2 regions of the Serratia ficaria genome follow, and region 2 is predicted to be linked to the other one. Evidence: predicted binding sites of a transcription regulator. Region 2 holds the regulator's gene; the other holds the start of a gene.
The links. The regulator Fur, encoded in region 2, represses iron uptake genes when iron is present. The targets are predictions, from matches to a motif close to ATAATAATGAGAACNACTATCAA.
Positions count from the first base shown of each region.

Region 1 (9,746 bases), 1.9 Mb from region 2:
TTTTTGCTTTACTTTCAAATACAATGAAGCAGCTCCACGCGCACCGTCATTATTAATATATTCATTTTTATTATATTAATTGACTGTAATATTTACCAACCTCCAATCATAAAAATAAAAATTATATATGCATATCTTTATATAACCAATTTCATGATGTCTTTTGCCAAGGACATCGCCACGTTGCGGTGCCGCATCTCGTCCTTGACCTTGAACATAAGGTGCGCTCATCGGCAAGCCCAAAGCCGGACCAAAGGGACCATATGCACTAGCTTAGAAGCGGTAGTTGGCGGTGACGGCGAAATTGCGCGGCGCGCCGTAGACCACATAGCGGTCAACCGAGGTGTCGTAAGTTTTATCGAACGGGTTGTTCAGGTTAGCCTGCACCGACAGCTGTGGGGTGACCTTATAGTGCCCAAACAGCAAGCACATTCCGGCGAATGCGTGAATAACGGCCCATGCGCGCTACTGGCGATCGGCTCCGGCTAGCGGCGCCGGTGCTCTGAGGTCCCCCGAGGGGCTTCCCCCCTCCAGCCGCGCCCGCGGAATGTCCGCCAGCCGGGTGGTGTAGGCCGGCGACAGCATTTCACGCTTCATCTGCCAGGGCTTGACGATGCCCTGGCCGGCGAACCAGACGCGACCGCGCCCTTCCCGGTTCAGCTTGTCCAGCGTCGCCATCAGTTGGCCGCTGTTGCGCCGCGGCGGGCAGTCGTCGAACAGGTCGATCTGCGCCATGGCGCCGGCGCTGAAATCCCCCAGCATCACGCCGCCCTTCAGGTAACGGCGCCCTTCCTGCCAAATGCTATCCAGCGCGCGCACCGCCATGGCGATGATGTCGCGGCTGTCGTTGCTCGGGGTGCGCAGCCGGGCGGTGCCCACATTGCTGTAGTACCCCTCGCCCGCCGAGTGCGGGCTGGTTTTGATAAACACCGACACGTTGCGGCAATAGCGCTCGTCCTGGCGCAGCTTTTCCGCCGCGCGTTCCGCGTAGCTGCAGATCGCTTCGCGCATATGCGGGTAGTGCGTCAGGCGCTGGCCGAACGAACGCGAACAAATGATCTGCTCCCTGGCCGCCGCCTGATCCTCCAGCTGCAGGCAGGATCCGCCGCGCAGCTCGCGCACCGTGCGCTCCAGCACCACGCCGAAGGTTTTGCGCGCCAGGCGGGTATCGCAGTCCGCCAGCTGCAGCGCGCTGTGAATGCCCATCGCCTGCAGCTGCCGGGTCAACCGGCGGCCGACGCCCCACACCTCTTCCACCGGGATCAGCGCCAGCAGCCTGCGCTGGCGAGCCGGGTCCGACAAATCCACCACCCCGCCGGTTTTACGCCATCTCTTGGCGGCGTAATTGGCCAGCTTGGCCAGCGTCTTGCTCGGCGCAATGCCCACGCCGACCGTCAAATGCAGCTCCCGCTGGATCCTGTCGCGCACCTGTTGGCCAAACCGCTCCAGCGCCACGCCGCGGCCCAACCCGTCCAGCCGCAGAAAGGCTTCGTCCAGCGAATAAATCTCCACCGCCGGCGCCATCTCTTCCAGGGTATCCATCACCCGGCGAGACATGTCGGCATACAGCGCGTAGTTGGAAGAGAATACCGCCACGTTGCGGCGACGCATCTCGTCCTTGATCTTGAAATAAGGCGCGCCCATCGGCACGCCAAGCGCCCTGGCCTCGGCGCTGCGGGCGATCACGCAGCCGTCGTTGTTCGAGAGCACAATCACCGGCCGCCCCTTCAGGTCCGGCCGGAACACCGTCTCGCAGGAGGCGTAAAAGCTGTTCACATCCACCAGGGCGAACATCTTATCTGCCGCCCAGGCCGGTGAACGGGCGCGCATCGCTTCTCTTTCGCATGTTGTCACACACCATAAAAAAAATATGTACATATATACAGTATTTTGATTTTTGCAGTAATGATCAAGCGGAAGAAAGGATAAACGGGCTATCAACCTGATGCCGTTTGAAATTTAGTTGGGCCAGAGGGGGGAGGAATGGCCCCTCGCGGGGCCATAGGCACTAGCTTAGAAACGGTAGTTGGCGGTGACGGCGAAATTGCGCGGCGCGCCGTAGACCACATAGCGGTCAACCGAGGTGTCGTAAGTTTTATCGAACAGGTTGTTCAGGTTCGCCTGCACCGACAGCTGCGGGGTGACCTGATAACGCCCAAACAGGTTGACCAGCGCATAGCTGCCCTGCTCGGCCCGCAGGGTGCCGTTCCCTTCCGGGCCGCTGACGTCCTGCCACACGTGGGTCTGCCAGTTGATGCCGCCGCCCAGCGTCAACGCTCTCAGCGTCGGCGGGTTATAGGCCGTGAACAGCTTGACCGTCGTGCGCGGCAACGCCGGGTTGACCGCGTTTCCTTCGCTGTCTTCCGCCACATAGCGGGTGGCGCCGAAGGTCATTTGCAGGTTATCGGTCACTGCGCCGTTCACTTCGAACTCGATGCCTTTGCTGACCGAGCCTTGCGCACCGTAGTAAGCCGTTTCCAGGGTGCCGGGGATCACCGCGCCGGTGCTTTGCGCCACGTTGTCCTGCTCGATGCGGAATATCGCCACTGAGCCGGTCAACCGACTGTTCAGCCAGTCGGCTTTTAGCCCCGCCTCATAGTTCTTCCCGGTAATCGGCGACAGGTAATTGCCGCCGCTGTCGCGGTAAGTTTGCGGTTTGAACACCGAAGTGTAGCTGGCGTAGGCTGACCAGGTATCGTCGATGTCGTACACCAGCCCGGCGTAAGGCGTGACATTGTTCTTCTCCATATTTTGGCTCAGGGTGCTGGTGCTCCACTGGGTATAACGCGCGCCGACGATCAGATGCAGCGGATCCGCCAGCGAAATGCGGGTCGCGGTATAAGCCGACTTCTGGTGAATGGTATCCTCCTGCGCCAGGCTCAACGCATTCCAGTCGGTCTCGGGAAAATCCCCGCCCCAGTGATTGAAGTTGCCCACGTCTGACGGCGAGAGATTGGCGAAGGCGTTGAGATAGCGATTGTTCTGCCTGCTGTAGCTGACGCCGGCCATCAGCTGGTGCTGGCGCCCGAACAGCGCGTACGGCCCGCTGGCGAACGCATCGACGGCGTGCACCTTGCGCGTTCCGGTGTTGTAGCCCGTGCCGCCGACCACCGGATAATTCGCGTAAGGGCTGACGCCGATGCCGGTGTTTTTATCGAAGTAGCCGTCGATATACAGCATTTTGCTGTCGAGACGGGTTTCCGTATCGGCGCCGTTCAGCGTGAACTGCCAGCCATTATCAAAACGTTGCTTCAACGTGGCGAACAGCTTTCGCGATTGCTTATCGTTGTAGGCCCAGTCGGGCGCAGTGTTGAATTCACGATCGTAATGCGTTTTGCTGCCGTCGCTGTACCACCGCGGCATCCCTCCCCAGGTGGGGCTGTTGGCGTTGGTTTTCTGATAGTCGTAACCGACGGAGAGCGTCGTGGAGTCGGTCAGATCGGCATCCACCACCCCATAGAAAAATGTCTTGTCGGCGCTGTAGCGATCGACATAGCTGTCGTTGCCCTGATACCCGGCGACCACGCGGCCGCGCACCCTGCCGGACTCGCTCAGCGGTGCGGAAAGGTCCGCCACATAGCGCTGCTTATTCCAACTGCCATAGCTGGCGGAAACGTTGCCGACAAACTCGCGGCTGTCGGCATGCTTGCGCACCATGTTCACCGCAGCGGAAGGATTGCCGGCGCCGGTCATCAGGCCGGTCGCGCCGCGCACCACTTCAATGCGTTCGTAGATCGCGGTATCGGCCGACGAATCGCCCAAATTCCAGCGCTCTTCAAACTGGGTGGGAATACCGTCAACCATATAGTTGTCGATCAAGAAACCGCGCGAATAAAAGGTACTGCGGTCAAGGTCCGCCACCTTTTCGGTGACGCCGGTGGTGTTTTTCAGCGCATCCCCCAGCGTCTGCAACTGCTGATCCTGCATGCGCTGTTTGCTGATAATGCTGACGGACTGCGGTATGTCGCGCGCGGTCAGGGCCATTTTGGTGCCCGCCCGGGTTATCGGCACGCTGTAGTCGTTTTCCCCCGTCTCGCCGGCGCTCTCGGCCGAGGCTTCGACCAGCAGGGTATCTTCTTTTGCCCCGGCCTCTGCGGCGCAAGCATAAGGCGCCTGCAGCGCCACCGCGACGAATGCGGCAACGCCGGTGAGTGATGAAACATGGATTTTACGGGATGCCGAACCGCCGGCGCGATCCCCTTTGCTATGGCATGGAGCCAGAAACATGACTTTACCCTCAGGCATTTTTATTATGTTTGATTGGCTGAATGAAGATACGGCGCACTCAGCCGGTTTTCCCTGTCCCAATAATGAGTTACCGCCCCAGGCATCACTCCGACGTTGATAACCTTCCCTGCTGACGCGTTAATGCCCGCCGAAGCGATCATTAATACGAATGAGAACTATAAGCATTTTAATCGTTAGTGTAAAAGAGTATTACCGGCCTCAGGGCGGTGCCCTGCGCGGCAGACGGTGCGGGGGAGGAGAAACGGAGGCACAGGCCGATCGCATCGCCTTTGAAGGCTGGCCCGGCCGCTTAACCTTAACTTCCCTGACGATCGAGCATGTTAAGGTCCGGCGTTCTTTTGGACTCATCATTGAAGACGACAAGGCACCATGAGCGTTTATCTGGCTTGTTTAGGATACGTTTCACCCGCTTGCGGGGTTTCGGCAGGGTGCGTTTTGATTGGAGTTTAGCGTGTCTTACCAGTGAAAATATGGAAAAAGCGAACAAGAGCAATGCGATAATTATCCCTGAAAAATCCATTTTCATTCCAATTTGCTGTCCTTTGCGTGGAGCTCACTATTATCTCTTTCGTTTTTATTTTCAAAAAGTTATTTGTAAACAGGATTATTCCAAGATATTCCATTGATATATCCTAGCCAGTAACCTTTAGCCGAGAACGTTTATCTTGGCGCTTTAGGGTATTAACCGCACTCACCGCCAGGCGCGCGAAAACCTCCCGGTTAATTTCATGATTAAAATGAAAGCCGGGAGGCCGGCGCTATGTCGCGGCGTAGACGATAAACGTCACCACGCCGAAGATTTCCAGCTGCGTTTCGTCGCCGAAAACCATCGGCGCGTAGGCCGGATCCATCGGCAACAGCCGCAAATCCGGGTGGCGCTGCAGCCTCTTGACGGTGAACTCGCCGTCTACGGCGGCGATAACGATATTGCCATGCTCCGGCGTCAGCGCGCTGTCGACGATCAGCAGATCGCCATCCTGAATATTGCCGTCGATCATCGAATCGCCGCTGGCGCGCACAAAGTAGGTGGCGTTGGGATGCCGCACCAGCAGTTTGCCGATATCCAACCGGCTTTCGACGTAGTCCTGCGCCGGGGAAGGAAAACCGCCCATAGTTACCCCCTTTGTCTCAACAGAAAACGGCGACGGCAACCGCAGTCATGGCTCCCGGGGGCGTTTGCCGGCATATCCCCCCCTGGTCCGCATAGTCGGTGTCGCAAAAATGCCCCTTGTCCCCCATAGGGAGTTTCAACTTATCCAATACTGTATTTATATACAGTAATTCATGTTGTGACGAGGATCAAGCCGCTTGCCGGGCACCAGTCAGAACGCATTGAAATGCACGATGATTTAGTTACCCCCCCCTGGACAACCATGGGCCTTCGAGCGGCGGCCTGCCGCCGATTCTTTTACCCCTGACGCTGTCGCCGGATTATTAATAAAAATGTATTTTCCCGCTTTTGTTTCGCCAACAGTCGCAGCCTCAGCAACAGAGCAATCAATATTCCCCCAGCGCCAAGATAATAATAATTATCAATCTCGTTTAATTTTCAGCACATTAACGCCTGCAGATGAAAACTATCCCGCCGCGAAACTGAGCTAACCTTAGTATGTCAGTGTGAACATTATTCCTATGTTCAAGACCGCCACAATGAAAAATGAAGGGGAATATAACGTCAGGTCACCCGCTTTTTAGCTCCATGGGCTGCAGTTTTGTGTTGATTACCTGTGAGATTGTTCCATGGACCCTGTTTCGCTCATGACCATCTGGAACATCGGATTGGCAATTTGGTAATACTGAGGGGTGTTAACAATGTTCGGATTAGATGCTTTCGAGCTGGCGAGGATACAATTTGCCTTTACGGTGTCCTTTCACATTATTTTTCCTGCAATTACTATCGGTCTCGCCAGTTTTCTGGCGGTGCTGGAGGGGCTGTGGCTTAAAACTCACGATGACACCTACCGTGAGCTTTATCATTTCTGGTCAAAAATATTTGCCGTTAACTTCGGCATGGGGGTGGTGTCGGGGCTGGTGATGGCCTATCAGTTCGGCACCAACTGGAGCGGATTCTCGCAGTTTGCCGGCAGCATCACCGGGCCGCTGCTGACCTATGAGGTCCTCACCGCCTTCTTCCTCGAGGCCGGCTTCCTGGGCGTGATGCTGTTTGGCTGGCACCGGGTCGGGCGCGGGCTGCACTTCTTCGCCACCTGCATGGTGGCGCTGGGCACCTTGATATCGACCTTCTGGATCCTGTCCTCCAACAGCTGGATGCATACCCCGCAGGGCTTCGCCATCGAGAACGGCATCGTCGTGCCGGTGGACTGGCTGAAAATCGTCTTCAACCCGTCCTTCCCGTACCGCTTGATGCACATGACCACCGCGGCCTTCCTGTCGAGCGCCTTCTTCGTCGGCGCCTCCGCGGCCTGGCACCTGCTGAAGGGCAACGATACGCCGGCGATCCGCAAGATGCTCTCCATGGCGCTGTGGATGGCGCTGATCGTCTCGCCTGTCCAGGCGGTGCTCGGCGATGCCCATGGTTTGAATACGCTGGAGCATCAGCCGGCCAAAATCGCCGCCATCGAAGGGCACTGGGAAAACAAACCCGGCGAGGCAACGCCGCTGGTGCTGTTCGGCATGCCGGACATGGACGACGAGGTCACCCGCTACAAGCTGGAAGTTCCCTATCTGGGCAGCATCATACTGACGCACAGCCTCGACAAGCAGGTGCCGGCGCTGAAAAGCTTCCCGAAAGAAGACCGCCCCAACTCCAGCATCATCTTCTGGTCGTTCCGCGTGATGGCCGGGTTGGGCATGCTGATGATACTGCTCGGCGTGGTCAGCGTCTGGCTACGCTGGAAAGGCCGGCTGTATCAGTCGCGGCCGTTCCTGTGGTTCGCGCTGCTGATGGGGCCGTCGGGGCTGATCGCGCTGCTGGCGGGCTGGTTCACCACCGAGATCGGCCGGCAACCCTGGGTGGTGTATGGCGTGATGCGCACGCGGGACGCGGTCTCGCCGCACGGCGAAATGCACATGACGTTCAGCCTGCTTCTCTTCATTGTGGTTTACACCTCGGTATTTGGCGTGGGGTATGTCTATTTGATGCGATTGATTAAAAAAGGCCCCGTCAGCGAAGATGCTCATCCGATCCCCGAGGGCGGCCCGGGCCTGTCGCAAACACCTGCACGTCCACTGTCGGCGGTTCAGGAGCCGCTGAACAAACCGGAAGGGAGAGAATAACATGGGTATCGATCTGTCAGTCATCTGGTTCACCATCATCGTTTTCTCAACGCTGATGTACATTGTGATGGACGGTTTTGATCTTGGGATCGGCATCCTGTTCCCGTTTAACCAGGACCCCGTTCAGCGGGACATGATGGTGAATACCGTAGCGCCGGTATGGGACGGCAACGAAACCTGGCTGGTGCTGGGCGGCGCGGCGCTGTACGGCGCCTTCCCGCTGGCCTATGCGGTCATTGTCGACGCGCTGTCGATTCCGTTGACCATCATGCTGGTGGGGTTGATTTTCCGCGGCGTCGCCTTCGAGTTTCGCTTTAAGGCCACGCCGGAACACCGGCCGTTCTGGGACAAGGCGTTCATTGTCGGCTCTATCGTGGCGACCTTCAGCCAGGGGGTCGCGGTAGGATCGGTGCTGAACGGTTTCGAAGTGACCGGCCGCGCCTACAGCGGCCCGGCGCTGAGCTGGCTGGCGCCGTTCCCGCTGTTCTGCGGCGTGGGCCTGGTGGTGGCCTACGCGCTGCTGGGCAGCACCTGGCTTATCATGAAAACCGAGGGCGAACTGCACCGTAAAATGTCGAACCTGGCCATCCCGCTGACGCTGGCGCTGCTGGCCGCGGTGGTCATTATCAGCATCTGGACGCCGCTCGCGCATCCGGACATTGCGCAGCGCTGGTTTACCTTCCCGAACATCGTCTGGTTCCTGCCGGTGCCGCTGCTGGTCGTGGTTTTCTCCTGGGGGATCGTGCGGGCGGCCTATAACCACGCCAGCTACGGCCCGTTCATGCTCACGCTGGGCCTGATGTTCCTTGGCTTCAGCGGCCTGGGCATCAGCATCTGGCCGAACATCATCCCGCCGTCCATCTCCATTTGGCAGGCGGCTTCACCGCCGCAGAGCCAGGGCTTTATGCTGGTCGGGGCGCTGCTGATTATTCCCGTCATCCTGATGTACACCTGCTGGAGCTACTACGTGTTCCGCGGCAAAATCAAACCGGATGCGGGTTACCACTGACAGCTTAACGAAACGGAGGCTGAAATCATGAAGTCCGTAGCGGAAAACCGGCCTGCCTTCTGGCGGCGCCTGATGTGGATGCTGGCCATCTGGGGAGCGAGCGTACTCGCCCTGGCCGCGGTGGCCTCGATATTCAAGCTGCTGATGTACGCGGCCGGCATGAAAACTCACTAACGGCAAACGGGCCACTGGCATGGCCTGTCTCTCTCCCCAAGGCGCCCATTTTGCTGGGCGCCTGCTGCTTAATCTTTTCCATAAGTGGCGTTAATGCTTCTGTAAAACCCTTTGCCATACCAATCTCGTGCCTTTAAAAATGAAGCGTTACCGATCCGGCGCCATAAAAAACAGAGGTCGCAACCTCCGTAGGGTTAGTATTCAAAAAGAATCCCGCACTGGGGCTGATTATTATGCCCCAGTGCGGGCGATTTAACGCTTTCTCGTTACGCTATTTTTACCTTGAGAACCTCTTTAGATCTTAGCGTTACCCTGATTGGCACGGATTTATAGGAAGGCGTGCCGCTCTCTTCATCGATGTAGTGCAGCGGCACCAGCACGTTGGCCTCCGGATAGTAGGCGCCGACCGAGCCGGCGGAAATGTTGTAGGCGATGACCGTAATGCCTTCCAGACGCTGAGAGCTGCCGGGCAGCGCGGTTGCCAAATCAACCACGTCGCCATGTTCAAGCCCCAACCGCTGAAGATCGACGTCATTCATAAACAGCACGTCACGCCGGCCGAAGACCCCGCGGTAGCGGTCATCCAGGGCATAAATGGTGGTGTTGTATTGGTCGTGGCTGCGCAGGGTGATCAGCCGCAGAACATCGTCCCCCGCCACGATTTCATTTTCGTGCAGCCCGGTGAATACCGAGAACATCGCCTTGCCGGTGGCCGTCGGCCACTGGCGTTCGGTTGGCGGCAACGGCATGCGGAAGCCGCCCGGCTGCCGAATGCGCGCATTGTAATCGTCGAATCCCGGGATGGTTTTTTCGATCAGGTCGCGGATAACGTCGTAATCCTCAATCAGTTCATCCCAGGGGACTTTGCTGTTGGGCAGGGTCGCTTTGGCCATGCCGGCCACGATGGCGGGTTCTGAACGCAGCAGGTCTGAAGCGGGTTTTAATTTGCCGGAGGAAGCATGGACCATCGACATCGAGTCTTCCACCGTCACCGATTGCCGCCCGCTCGCCTGCAAGTCCAGCTCGGTACGGCCAAGACACGGCAGGATAAGGGTTTCTTTCGCCACCAACAGATGGC
Region 1 covers NZ_LT906479.1:3,234,134-3,243,879, forward strand. Annotated here, with positions in the region: gene CKW09_RS24580 (TonB-dependent receptor) at 274-426, opposite strand; gene umuC (translesion error-prone DNA polymerase V subunit UmuC) at 466-1,794, opposite strand; gene fhuE (ferric-rhodotorulic acid/ferric-coprogen receptor FhuE) at 2,014-4,227, opposite strand; gene umuD (translesion error-prone DNA polymerase V autoproteolytic subunit) at 5,007-5,360, opposite strand; gene CKW09_RS15345 (cytochrome ubiquinol oxidase subunit I) at 6,061-7,485, shown strand; gene cydB (cytochrome d ubiquinol oxidase subunit II) at 7,487-8,494, shown strand; gene CKW09_RS15355 (DUF2474 domain-containing protein) at 8,522-8,668, shown strand; gene CKW09_RS15360 (FdhF/YdeP family oxidoreductase) at 8,935-9,746, opposite strand, start outside.
Region 1: a site for Fur is predicted at 4,391-4,413, ahead of fhuE (ferric-rhodotorulic acid/ferric-coprogen receptor FhuE). Genes of this name have one in related genera too.

Region 2 (9,746 bases):
CACCAAGGCATCCTACAAATTCGACCTGCTGGGCAATCCGCTGACCACCAGCTACCAGTTCTACGGTGCGGAAGACCGCATCGGCGACAAGAACGATCCGAACAGCATCTACGACGGCCTGGCCTGGCTGCAGGCACTGACCTTCGGCTATACCACCGGTCAGTTCAACTGGCGTCTGGAAGGCACCATGGTCAAGGCGGAAGGCAATCAGGGCTTCTTCCTGCAGCGCATGACGCCGACCTACGCCTCTTCCAACGGCCGCCTCGACGTGTGGTGGGATAACCGCTCCGACTTCAACGCCAACGGCGAGAAGGCGGTCTACGCCGGCGTGATGTACGACCTGAGCAACTGGAACCTGCCGGGCATGGCGGTCGGCGGCTCCTACGTCTACGCCTGGGACGCCAAGCCGAGCACCAACCCGATTTACGATCAGAGCCAGCGCCTGAAAGAGAGCGCCTGGAGCCTGGACGCGCTGTACACCATCCAGGAAGGGCGCGCCAAAGGCACGCTGCTCAAGCTGCACTACACCCAATACGATAACCACACCAATATCCCGAGCTGGGGCGGCGGTTACGGCAACATCTTCCAGGACGAGAAAGACGTCAAATTTATGGTCATCGCGCCATTCACCATTTTCTGATGCGTTCCCCGGCGATTGCGCCGGGGCAACTGAACGGGAATATAACGATGAAAAAAATCATGCTGATATTGGCCGCCGCCGCTGCGCTGAGCGCCTGCGCGCAACCGGCCGCGCCGCCGGAAGACGCCAAACTGAAACAGGCCTACAGCGCCTGCATCAATACCGCAGAGGGATCGCCGGAAAAACTGCAGTCGTGCCGGGCGGTGCTGAACGTGCTGAAGCAAGAGAAACGGCACCGGCAGTTCGCCGAGAAAGAAACGGTGCGGGTGATGGATTATCAGAACTGCCTTCAGGCGGTGCACAGCGGCAACGGTCAGGCGTATGACGCCAGGTGCGGCAAGATTTGGCAAGAGATCCGCGACAACAACAATTAAGGATGAAGCAGATGAACCGATTCAAACTGAGTGCGCTTGCCGCGCTGACGGCAACCCTTGGGCTGTTTGGCGGCGCGGGGAATGCGCTGGCCAATCAGCAGCTGGTGGATCAACTGAGCCAGCTGAAGCTGAATGTGAAAATGGTCGACAACCGCGCCGCCGACGGCGGCCTGGACTGCGCCGCGTTGGGCGCCGACTGGGCGGCGTGCAATCGGGTATTGATCACCCTGAGCAACGACGGCCAGGCGATCACCGGCGGCGACTGGGCGATTTATTTCCACAGCGCGCGCCAAACCCTGCAGGTGGATAACGAACAATTCAGGATAACGCACCTGACCGGCGATCTGTACAAACTGGAGCCGACCGCGACGTTCAGCGGTTTCCCGGCAGGGCAGGCGGTGACCATCCCGATCGTCGCCGAATACTGGCAACTGTTTAAAACCGATTTCGTACCGCGCTGGTACGCCGCGTCCGGCGACGCCAAACCGAAAATTCTGCGCAATACCGATACCGAAGATCTGAGCCGCTTCGTGGCGCCCTTTACCGGCGACCAGTGGAAGCGCACCAAGGACGACAACAACGTTCTGATGACGCCGGCTTCGCGCTTTATCAACAACGCCGCGCTGAAAACCCTGCCGGCCGCCGCGCTGCGCGGCCAGATTGTGCCGACGCCGCGGGAGGTGAAGGTGCATCCGCAGGATGTCGACCTGAGCAAGGGCGTGGCGCTGGATTTGAGCGCGCTGGCCAAACCGGCGGCCGAGGCCGTAGGCCAGCGCTTCGCGCTGCTGGGCGTGGCCGCTAACGCGCAGGGCTATCCGATCAACACCGCGATCCAACCGGGCAGGTTCAAAGGCCCGCTGGCGGTGTCGGGCGCCTATGAGCTGAAAATCGGCAGGCAGGAAGCGCGCGTGATCGGCTTCGATCAGGCGGGGGTATTCAACGGGCTGCAGTCGATCCTGTCGCTGGTGCCGAGCGATGGCGGCAGCGACATCGCCACGTTGGACGCCAAAGACGCGCCGCGTTTCCCGTATCGCGGCATCTTTCTCGACGTGGCGCGCAACTTCCATCATAAAGACGCGGTGCTGCGCCTGCTGGATCAGATGGCGGCCTACAAGCTGAATAAATTCCACTTCCACCTGAGCGACGACGAAGGCTGGCGCATCGAAATCCCGGGCCTGCCTGAACTGACCGACGTCGGGGGCCGGCGCTGCCACGACCTGAGCGAAACCGCCTGCCTGCTGCCGCAGTATGGCCAGGGGCCGGAGGCATACGGCGGCTTCTTCTCCCGGCAGGACTATATCGACATCGTCAAATACGCGCAGGCGCGCCAGATTGAGGTGATCCCGGAAATCGACATGCCGGCGCACGCGCGCGCGGCGGTGGTTTCCATGGAGGCGCGTTACAAAAAACTGCATGCGGCGGGCAAAGAGCGCGAGGCCAACGAGTTCCGCCTGGTCGATCCGACCGATACTTCCAACACGACTTCGGTGCAGTACTTCAACCGCCAGAGCTATCTGAACCCGTGCCTGGACTCCTCCAAACGCTTTGTCGACAAGGTGATCGGCGAGATTGCCCAAATGCATCGAGAGGCCGGCCAGCCGTTGAACACCTGGCATTTCGGCGGTGACGAAGCGAAAAATATTCGCCTGGGGGCGGGGTATACCGATCGCCTGAAACCTGAAGCGGGCAAGGGCATAATCGACCAGAGCAAGGAAGACAAGCCCTGGGCGAAATCCCGGGTGTGCCAGGCGATGATCGAAGACGGCAAGGTGGCCGATATGGCGCATCTGCCGAGCTACTTCGGGCTGGAGGTCAGCCAACTGGTGAAGGCGCACGGCATCGGCAGAATGCAGGCCTGGCAGGATGGCCTGAAAGATGCGCAGGACGCCGGCGCGTTCGCCACGCCGCGCGTGGGCGTGAACTTCTGGGACACCCTGTACTGGGGCGGTTTCGACAGCGCCAATGACTGGGCGAACAAGGGCTACGAGGTGATCATCTCCAACCCGGATTACGTTTATATGGACTTCCCTTACGAGGTGAATCCGGACGAGCGCGGTTATTACTGGGGCACCCGCTTCAGCGACGAACGGAAGATGTTCAGCTTCGCGCCGGACAACCTGCCGCAGAACGCCGAAACCTCGGTGGACCGCGACGGCAATCGCTTCACCGCCAGAAGCGACAAACCCTGGCCGGGCGCCTACGGCATCTCCGCCCAGCTGTGGAGCGAAACCCAGCGCACCGACCCGCAAATGGAATACATGATCTTCCCGCGTTCGCTGTCGGTAGCCGAACGCGCCTGGCATCGCGCCTCCTGGGAGCAGGATTACCGGGCCGGCCGCGAGTACCGGGGCGGGAAAACGCACTTTGTCGACGGCAAGGCTCTGGATCAGGACTGGCTGCGCTTCGCCAACCTGCTCGGCCAGCGCGAGCTGGCCAAGCTGGACAAGGGCGGCGTCAGCTATCGCCTGCCGGTGCCGGGCGCGCGCGTCACCGGCGGCAAGCTGGAGGCGAATATCTCTCTGCCGGGGCTGGGCATCGAGTACTCCACCGACGGCGGTAAGCAATGGCAGCGCTATGACGCCAACGCCGGGCCGGCGGTCTCCGGCGAGGTGCTGGTGCGTGCGGTCAGCCCGGACGGCAAGCGTTACAGCCGCGCCGAGAAGGTTTAAGCCGGCTGATGCGGCCCGCTGCGTGTCGGCGGCGGGCCGAGGGTGAAGTGAGAGAAGTCGGTGGAGTTACGCCGCTGCAATTGTGGTATTTCGTCAAGTGAACCTTCCCCGGCGCTGCCGGGGCTTTTTTTCCCGCCGGCGACGGGCACAAAAAAACCGCCCTGAGGCGGTTGTTCAATCCCGGAGGATTACTTGGCGTCGTGCAGCGTATCGTCTTCGCGGCAGTCACCGGTTTCACAGTGGCCGTACAGGTACAGGCTGTGGTTGGTGAGTTTGATGCCGTGTTGCTTGGCGATGTCGCGCTGACGCGCTTCGATCGATTCATCTCTGAATTCGATCACTTTGCCGCAGTCCAGGCAGATCAGGTGATCGTGGTGGTGCTGCTGGGTCAGTTCGAATACGGACTTGCCGCCTTCGAAATTGTGACGAGTCACAATGCCCGCATCATCAAACTGGTTCAGCACGCGGTAAACCGTCGCCAGTCCGATTTCTTCGCCCATATCTATCAGTTTTTTATACAAATCTTCCGCACTGACGTGATGGCATTCCGGATTTTGCAGTACTTCCAGGATTTTGAGTCGCGGAAGCGTGACTTTTAAGCCGGCCTTCTTCAATGCGGTGTTGTTGTCAGTCATGCGGATTCAGTCCTGTTACTATGCTAATCAAGTTGAGGCGTTCTCGCCTGTGGCATCGGTCGGCACAAAGAGTTAATTGCGTCTCATTATAGAACCGGTTGCCCTAAATGGAAACCGCCGGTTGTTAACAAAGATATAATTGCACTATTGCATGGTACACATGCAACGCCTTGATGGATGGGATAAACCGATATCTCAGTCTACCGTGACGATGTGGGAAGTTACCAATATGTAGCTTCTATTGCAGCAATCCATGCTGCCGATGACGGCCCTGCTGGCCACACTATGCACTTTGCAGGGCCTTTGTTCAACCTTTAGGCAACAATGGCCTCAGCCGACGATGTCGGCCAGGCTCAGTTCTTCGACGATCTGTTTGACCCAGGCTTCGACACGTTCGTTGGTCAGCTCCGGTTGGCGATCTTCGTCGATAGCCAGGCCGATGAAGTGGTCGTCGTCCGCCAGGCCCTTGGACGCTTCGAAATGGTAGCCCTTGGTTGGCCAGTGGCCGACGATGGCGGCGCCGTGGGGTTCGATGATGTCGCGGATGGTGCCCATCGCATCACAGAAGTATTCCGCGTAGTCTTCCTGGTCGCCGCAGCCGAACAGCGCAACCAGCTTGCCGTTGAAGTCGACTTCTTCCAGCGTCGGGAAAAAGTCATCCCAGTCGCACTGCGCTTCACCGTAGTACCAGGTTGGGATACCCAGCAGCAGGATATCGAAACCTTCCAGATCCTCTTTGCTGCTTTTGGCGATGTCGTGCACTTCAGACACCTCGTCGCCAAACTGTTTCTGGAGAATTTTCTGGATCATTTTGGCAATGTTTTCGGTATTGCCAGTGTCGCTGCCAAAGAAAATGCCTACAGTAGCCATATCGCGTATAACCTTTAAATTCAATTAATTGCATTACACGATGTTAGTGCTGACCCCGCTAACACCGATTAAAATGATGCCATGGCAAAAGCCGGCCGCCGCAGTGGCGGGCGCCGTGTGGGCGCGGTCTCTTGCCGGTAAACGCCTATCATGCCAGAAATTTACCCCGGGGTTTTATCGCATTTATGCGATGCCGGAGGAGAGTAAAACGGTGTTGATCCGGCGTCATCCTTAACGCCGCGCCGCATGTGCGGCCGAAGAGATCAATGTTCTGGCTGTTCTTCCGCCAGCTGCGCCAGCAGCATTTGCTCAATGAGCTCGCTGCGGCTGATATTGCGCTGTTCCGCCAGTTTGTTCAGGGCGTCCACCGCATCCGCGTTGATTTTCAACTCCACGCGCCGCAATCCACGTACTTTATCGCGCCGCAGCTGATTGCGCTTATTGATTCTAAGCTGTTCATCGCGGGATAGCGGGTTGGTTTTCGGGCGCCCCGGACGGCGTTCATCTGCGAACAGATCCAGCGTCGTGCGATCCGTTTGTTCTTTTGCCATAGGTAGCGGTACTGCAAGGAAGTTTGCATCAAAAAGCGTTTTACACGCTTCCGGACGATTCGGTTAACACACTTCGGGCCAATAAACCCTAACCCAAATTCACCCCCGGACTGGCGTTAGCGAACACGCTGGGCAGGGCGGCAAAATTATAGCGCGCCATATTACCCCAGCAGATAGAGCAACGACAATGCTTAACTGAGCCGAAAGCGCGCTAAGCCGTTATCTTTAGCGCGTTTTTTCGCCAGCGACGGGCGTTTGTCAGGCTTCGCCGAGAAAACGGTGGATGGCGCGCAGCACCGCTTCCGGTTTTTCGGCGTGCACCCAGTGCCCGGTTCCCGCCACCACGTGCGCGCGGGCCAGCGGGAACTGGCGCGCGATGTCGGCGCGGTAACCGTCCTGCACGTAGGGCGACAGCCCGCCGCGGATGAACAGCGTCGGGTGCGGCCAGGCGGGCACCTCCTGCCAGCCGGTGACGTTTTCGTACTGCGCGATCAACACCGGCAGGTTGAAACGCCATTCGCCGTTGTGGAAGGATTTCAGCAGAAACTGGATCACCCCTTCTTCCTGCAGATAATCGCGCATCAGCTGGGCGGCCTGTTGGCGCTGGGTAATGCCGGCGGCGCTCACGGCCTTCAGCGCGGCGAAAATCTCATCGTGGCGGCGGGTGCGGTAATCCACCGGCGCCACGTCGATGACGATCAGCTTGTCGATGCGCTCCGGCGCAATGGCGGTCAGCGCCATCGCCGCTTTGCCGCCCATCGAATGGCCGATGACGATGACTTTCTCCAGCTGCAGGTCGTCGAGCAGCGTCAGCAGATCCTGCGCCATGGCCGGGTAGGTCATCTCTGCGGAACGCGGCGACAGGCCATGGTTGCGCAGATCGACCTTGATGACGCTGTGGCGCCGGTTCAGGTCGCGCGCCAGCACGCCCAGGTTGTCCAGATTGCCGAACAGGCCGTGGATCAGCAGCACCGGCAGGGCGTCCGACTCGGCGGCCAGCAGTTGATAATGTAATTTCATGGCGAAGTTCATGCTGAGAGAGATTCAGATTAGGGTATCATGATTGAATCGCACGATGAATAACGCGGAGTTGAGCGATGCAGCTTGAAGTACGACGGGAATAGGTATTAGTCTGCATTTTCCGTTTGGCGACACTTAGTGGTGTTCGCCCCCGCGCTTTTAACCTTATAATCCCATGGCTTGAATGCAGGATCTGGCTTCAGGTTCTAAGTAGAAAAAACAGTACTGGATAAAGATGAAAACTATTGAAGTCGACGAAGAGCTTTACCGTTATATTGCCAGCCACACGCAACACATCGGTGAGAGCGCGTCCGATATTTTACGCCGCATGTTGAAATTTACCGCAGGCCAACCGGTACGCTCCGTACCCGCCGCCGGCGCTCAGTCCGCCGAGTTGGAAAAGGCGGCGCCCGCGCAGCGCCCGCGCGATCGCGTGCGCGCCGTGCGTGAGCTGCTGCTGTCGGATGAGTACGCCGAGCAGAATAAGGCCGTTAACCGTTTTATGCTGGTGCTGTCCACGCTCTATACCCTCGATGCCGCCGGCTTTGCCGCCGCCACCGATGCGTTGCACGGCCGTACCCGCACCTACTTTGCCGGCGATCAGCAAACCCTGCTGGCCAACGGTACGCATACCAAGCCGAAACACGTTCCGGGCACCCCTTATTGGGTGATTACCAATACCAATACCGGCCGCAAACGCAGCATGATTGAACACATCATGCAGGCCATGCAGTTCCCGGCGGAACTGATAGAGAAAGTTTGCGGCACCGTCTAATTTAGCGAACAGCCCGTCATGCTGGCCGTGCGACATATTGCCCGGCCACTGGCAGGGATGAGGGAGATAGGTCGATGGCGAATAGTCCACGTGCCGGGCAGCCCGCCCGGCAAAGCGATTTGATCAACGTAGCCCAGCTTACGTCGCAGTACTATGTGCTGCAGCCGGAAGCGGGCAACGCCGCCCACGCGGTGAAATTCGGGACATCCGGTCACCGCGGCAGCGCGCTGCGCCACAGTTTTAATGAAGCGCACATTCTCGCCATCGCGCAGGCGATCGCCGAAGTTCGCCGTCAGCAGGGCACTACCGGTCCGTGCTACGTCGGCAAGGATACCCATGCGCTGTCGGAGCCGGCCTTCATTTCGGTGCTGGAAGTGCTGACCGCCAACGGCGTCGACGTGGTCGTGCAGGAAAACAACGGCTTCACGCCAACGCCGGCGGTATCGCACGCCATCCTGTGCCACAACCGCCAGGGCGGGGCGCAGGCCGACGGCATCGTCATTACCCCTTCCCATAACCCACCGGAAGACGGCGGCATCAAGTACAACCCGCCGAACGGCGGCCCGGCCGACACCAACCTGACCTCGGTGATTGAAAAGCGCGCCAACGAACTGCTGGCGCAGCAGTTGAAGGGCGTTCAGCGTCAGTCGCTGGACAAGGCCTGGAACAGCGGCCATCTGCACGCCAAAGATCTGGTGCAGCCGTACGTTGAAGGGCTGGTCGACGTCGTCGACATGCCCGCCATCCAGCGCGCCGGCCTGAAGCTGGGCGTGGATCCGCTCGGCGGCTCCGGCATCGCTTACTGGCAGCGCGTGGCCGAGCATTACCAGCTGGACCTGACGCTGGTGAACGATTCCATCGATCAGACCTTCCGCTTTATGCATCTGGATCACGACGGCATCATTCGCATGGATTGCTCTTCCGAGTCGGCGATGGCCGGGCTACTGGCGCTGCGCGACAAGTTCGATTTGGCGTTCGCCAACGATCCGGATTACGACCGCCACGGCATCGTGACGCCGAAGGGCCTGATGAACCCGAACCATTATCTGGCGGTGGCCATCAACTACCTGTTCCAGCATCGCCCGCAGTGGGGCGCCGACGTGGCGGTAGGCAAAACGCTGGTGTCCAGCGCGATGATCGACCGCGTGGTGGCCGACCTCGGCCGCAAGCTGGTGGAAGTGCCGGTCGGTTTCAAGTGGTTCGTTGACGGCCTGTTCGACGGCAGCTTCGGCTTCGGCGGCGAAGAGAGCGCCGGGGCATCGTTCCTGCGCTTCAACGGCACGCCGTGGTCGACCGACAAGGACGGCATCATCATGTGCCTGCTGGCGGCGGAAATCACCGCGGTTACCGGCGAGAACCCGCAGCATCATTACGACGATCTGGCCAAGCGCTTTGGCGCGCCAAGCTATAACCGCATCCAGGCGCCGGCCAGCCACGCGCAAAAAGCCGCGTTGTCCAAGCTGTCGCCGGAGATGGTCAAGGCCAGCACGCTGGGCGGTGATCCTATCACCGCGCGTCTGACCAGCGCGCCGGGCAACGGCGCGTCGATTGGCGGCCTGAAAGTGATGACCGACAACGGCTGGTTCGCCGCCCGTCCTTCAGGCACCGAAGAGGCCTACAAGATTTACTGCGAGAGCTTTCTGGGTGCCGAGCACCGCGAGAAGATCGAACATGAGGCGGTAGAGATCGTCAGCGAAGTCCTGGCTTCCGCGAAATAATCTTTCCCTTCGTACGAAAAAAAGCGCTGTTTTTACAGCGCTTTTTTTATGCCTGCAATTTAGATATATCTATTTTTCCTTCAGCGCTTGCGCATTTAGATATATCGATCTAAATTAGCTATATCGAAGCCATTTAGATATATCTAAACGACCTCGTGGTTAACATCGTCAAATCATTCATTGCGAGGTATCACCCTATGTTTCATCGATTAGGTTTACACCGTCATCGGCACCCTGAGTGCGAACAGGGCCACGGCCGTCATCGCGGCGGGCGCCATCGTTTTGGCGGCGAAGGGGAAACGCGCGGTCGCGGCGGGCGTCACCGCATGTTCGAGCACGGCGATCTGCGCCTGGTGTTGCTGGCGTTGGTGGCGCGCAAGCCCAGCCACGGCTACGAGCTGATCAAGGCGATCGACGAGGCGTCTTCCGGGCTGTACGTGCCGAGCCCGGGGGTGATTTATCCCACCCTGACGCTGCTGGAAGAGCAGGATTTC
Region 2 covers NZ_LT906479.1:1,357,048-1,366,793, forward strand. Annotated here, with positions in the region: gene chiP (chitoporin ChiP) at 1-640, shown strand, start outside; gene chiQ (ChiQ/YbfN family lipoprotein) at 688-1,014, shown strand; gene CKW09_RS06430 (beta-N-acetylhexosaminidase) at 1,026-3,683, shown strand; gene fur (ferric iron uptake transcriptional regulator) at 3,872-4,318, opposite strand; gene fldA (flavodoxin FldA) at 4,649-5,188, opposite strand; gene ybfE (LexA regulated protein) at 5,452-5,739, opposite strand; gene ybfF (esterase) at 5,998-6,771, opposite strand; gene seqA (replication initiation negative regulator SeqA) at 6,995-7,534, shown strand; gene pgm (phosphoglucomutase (alpha-D-glucose-1,6-bisphosphate-dependent)) at 7,609-9,252, shown strand; gene CKW09_RS06465 (PadR family transcriptional regulator) at 9,450-9,746, shown strand, end outside.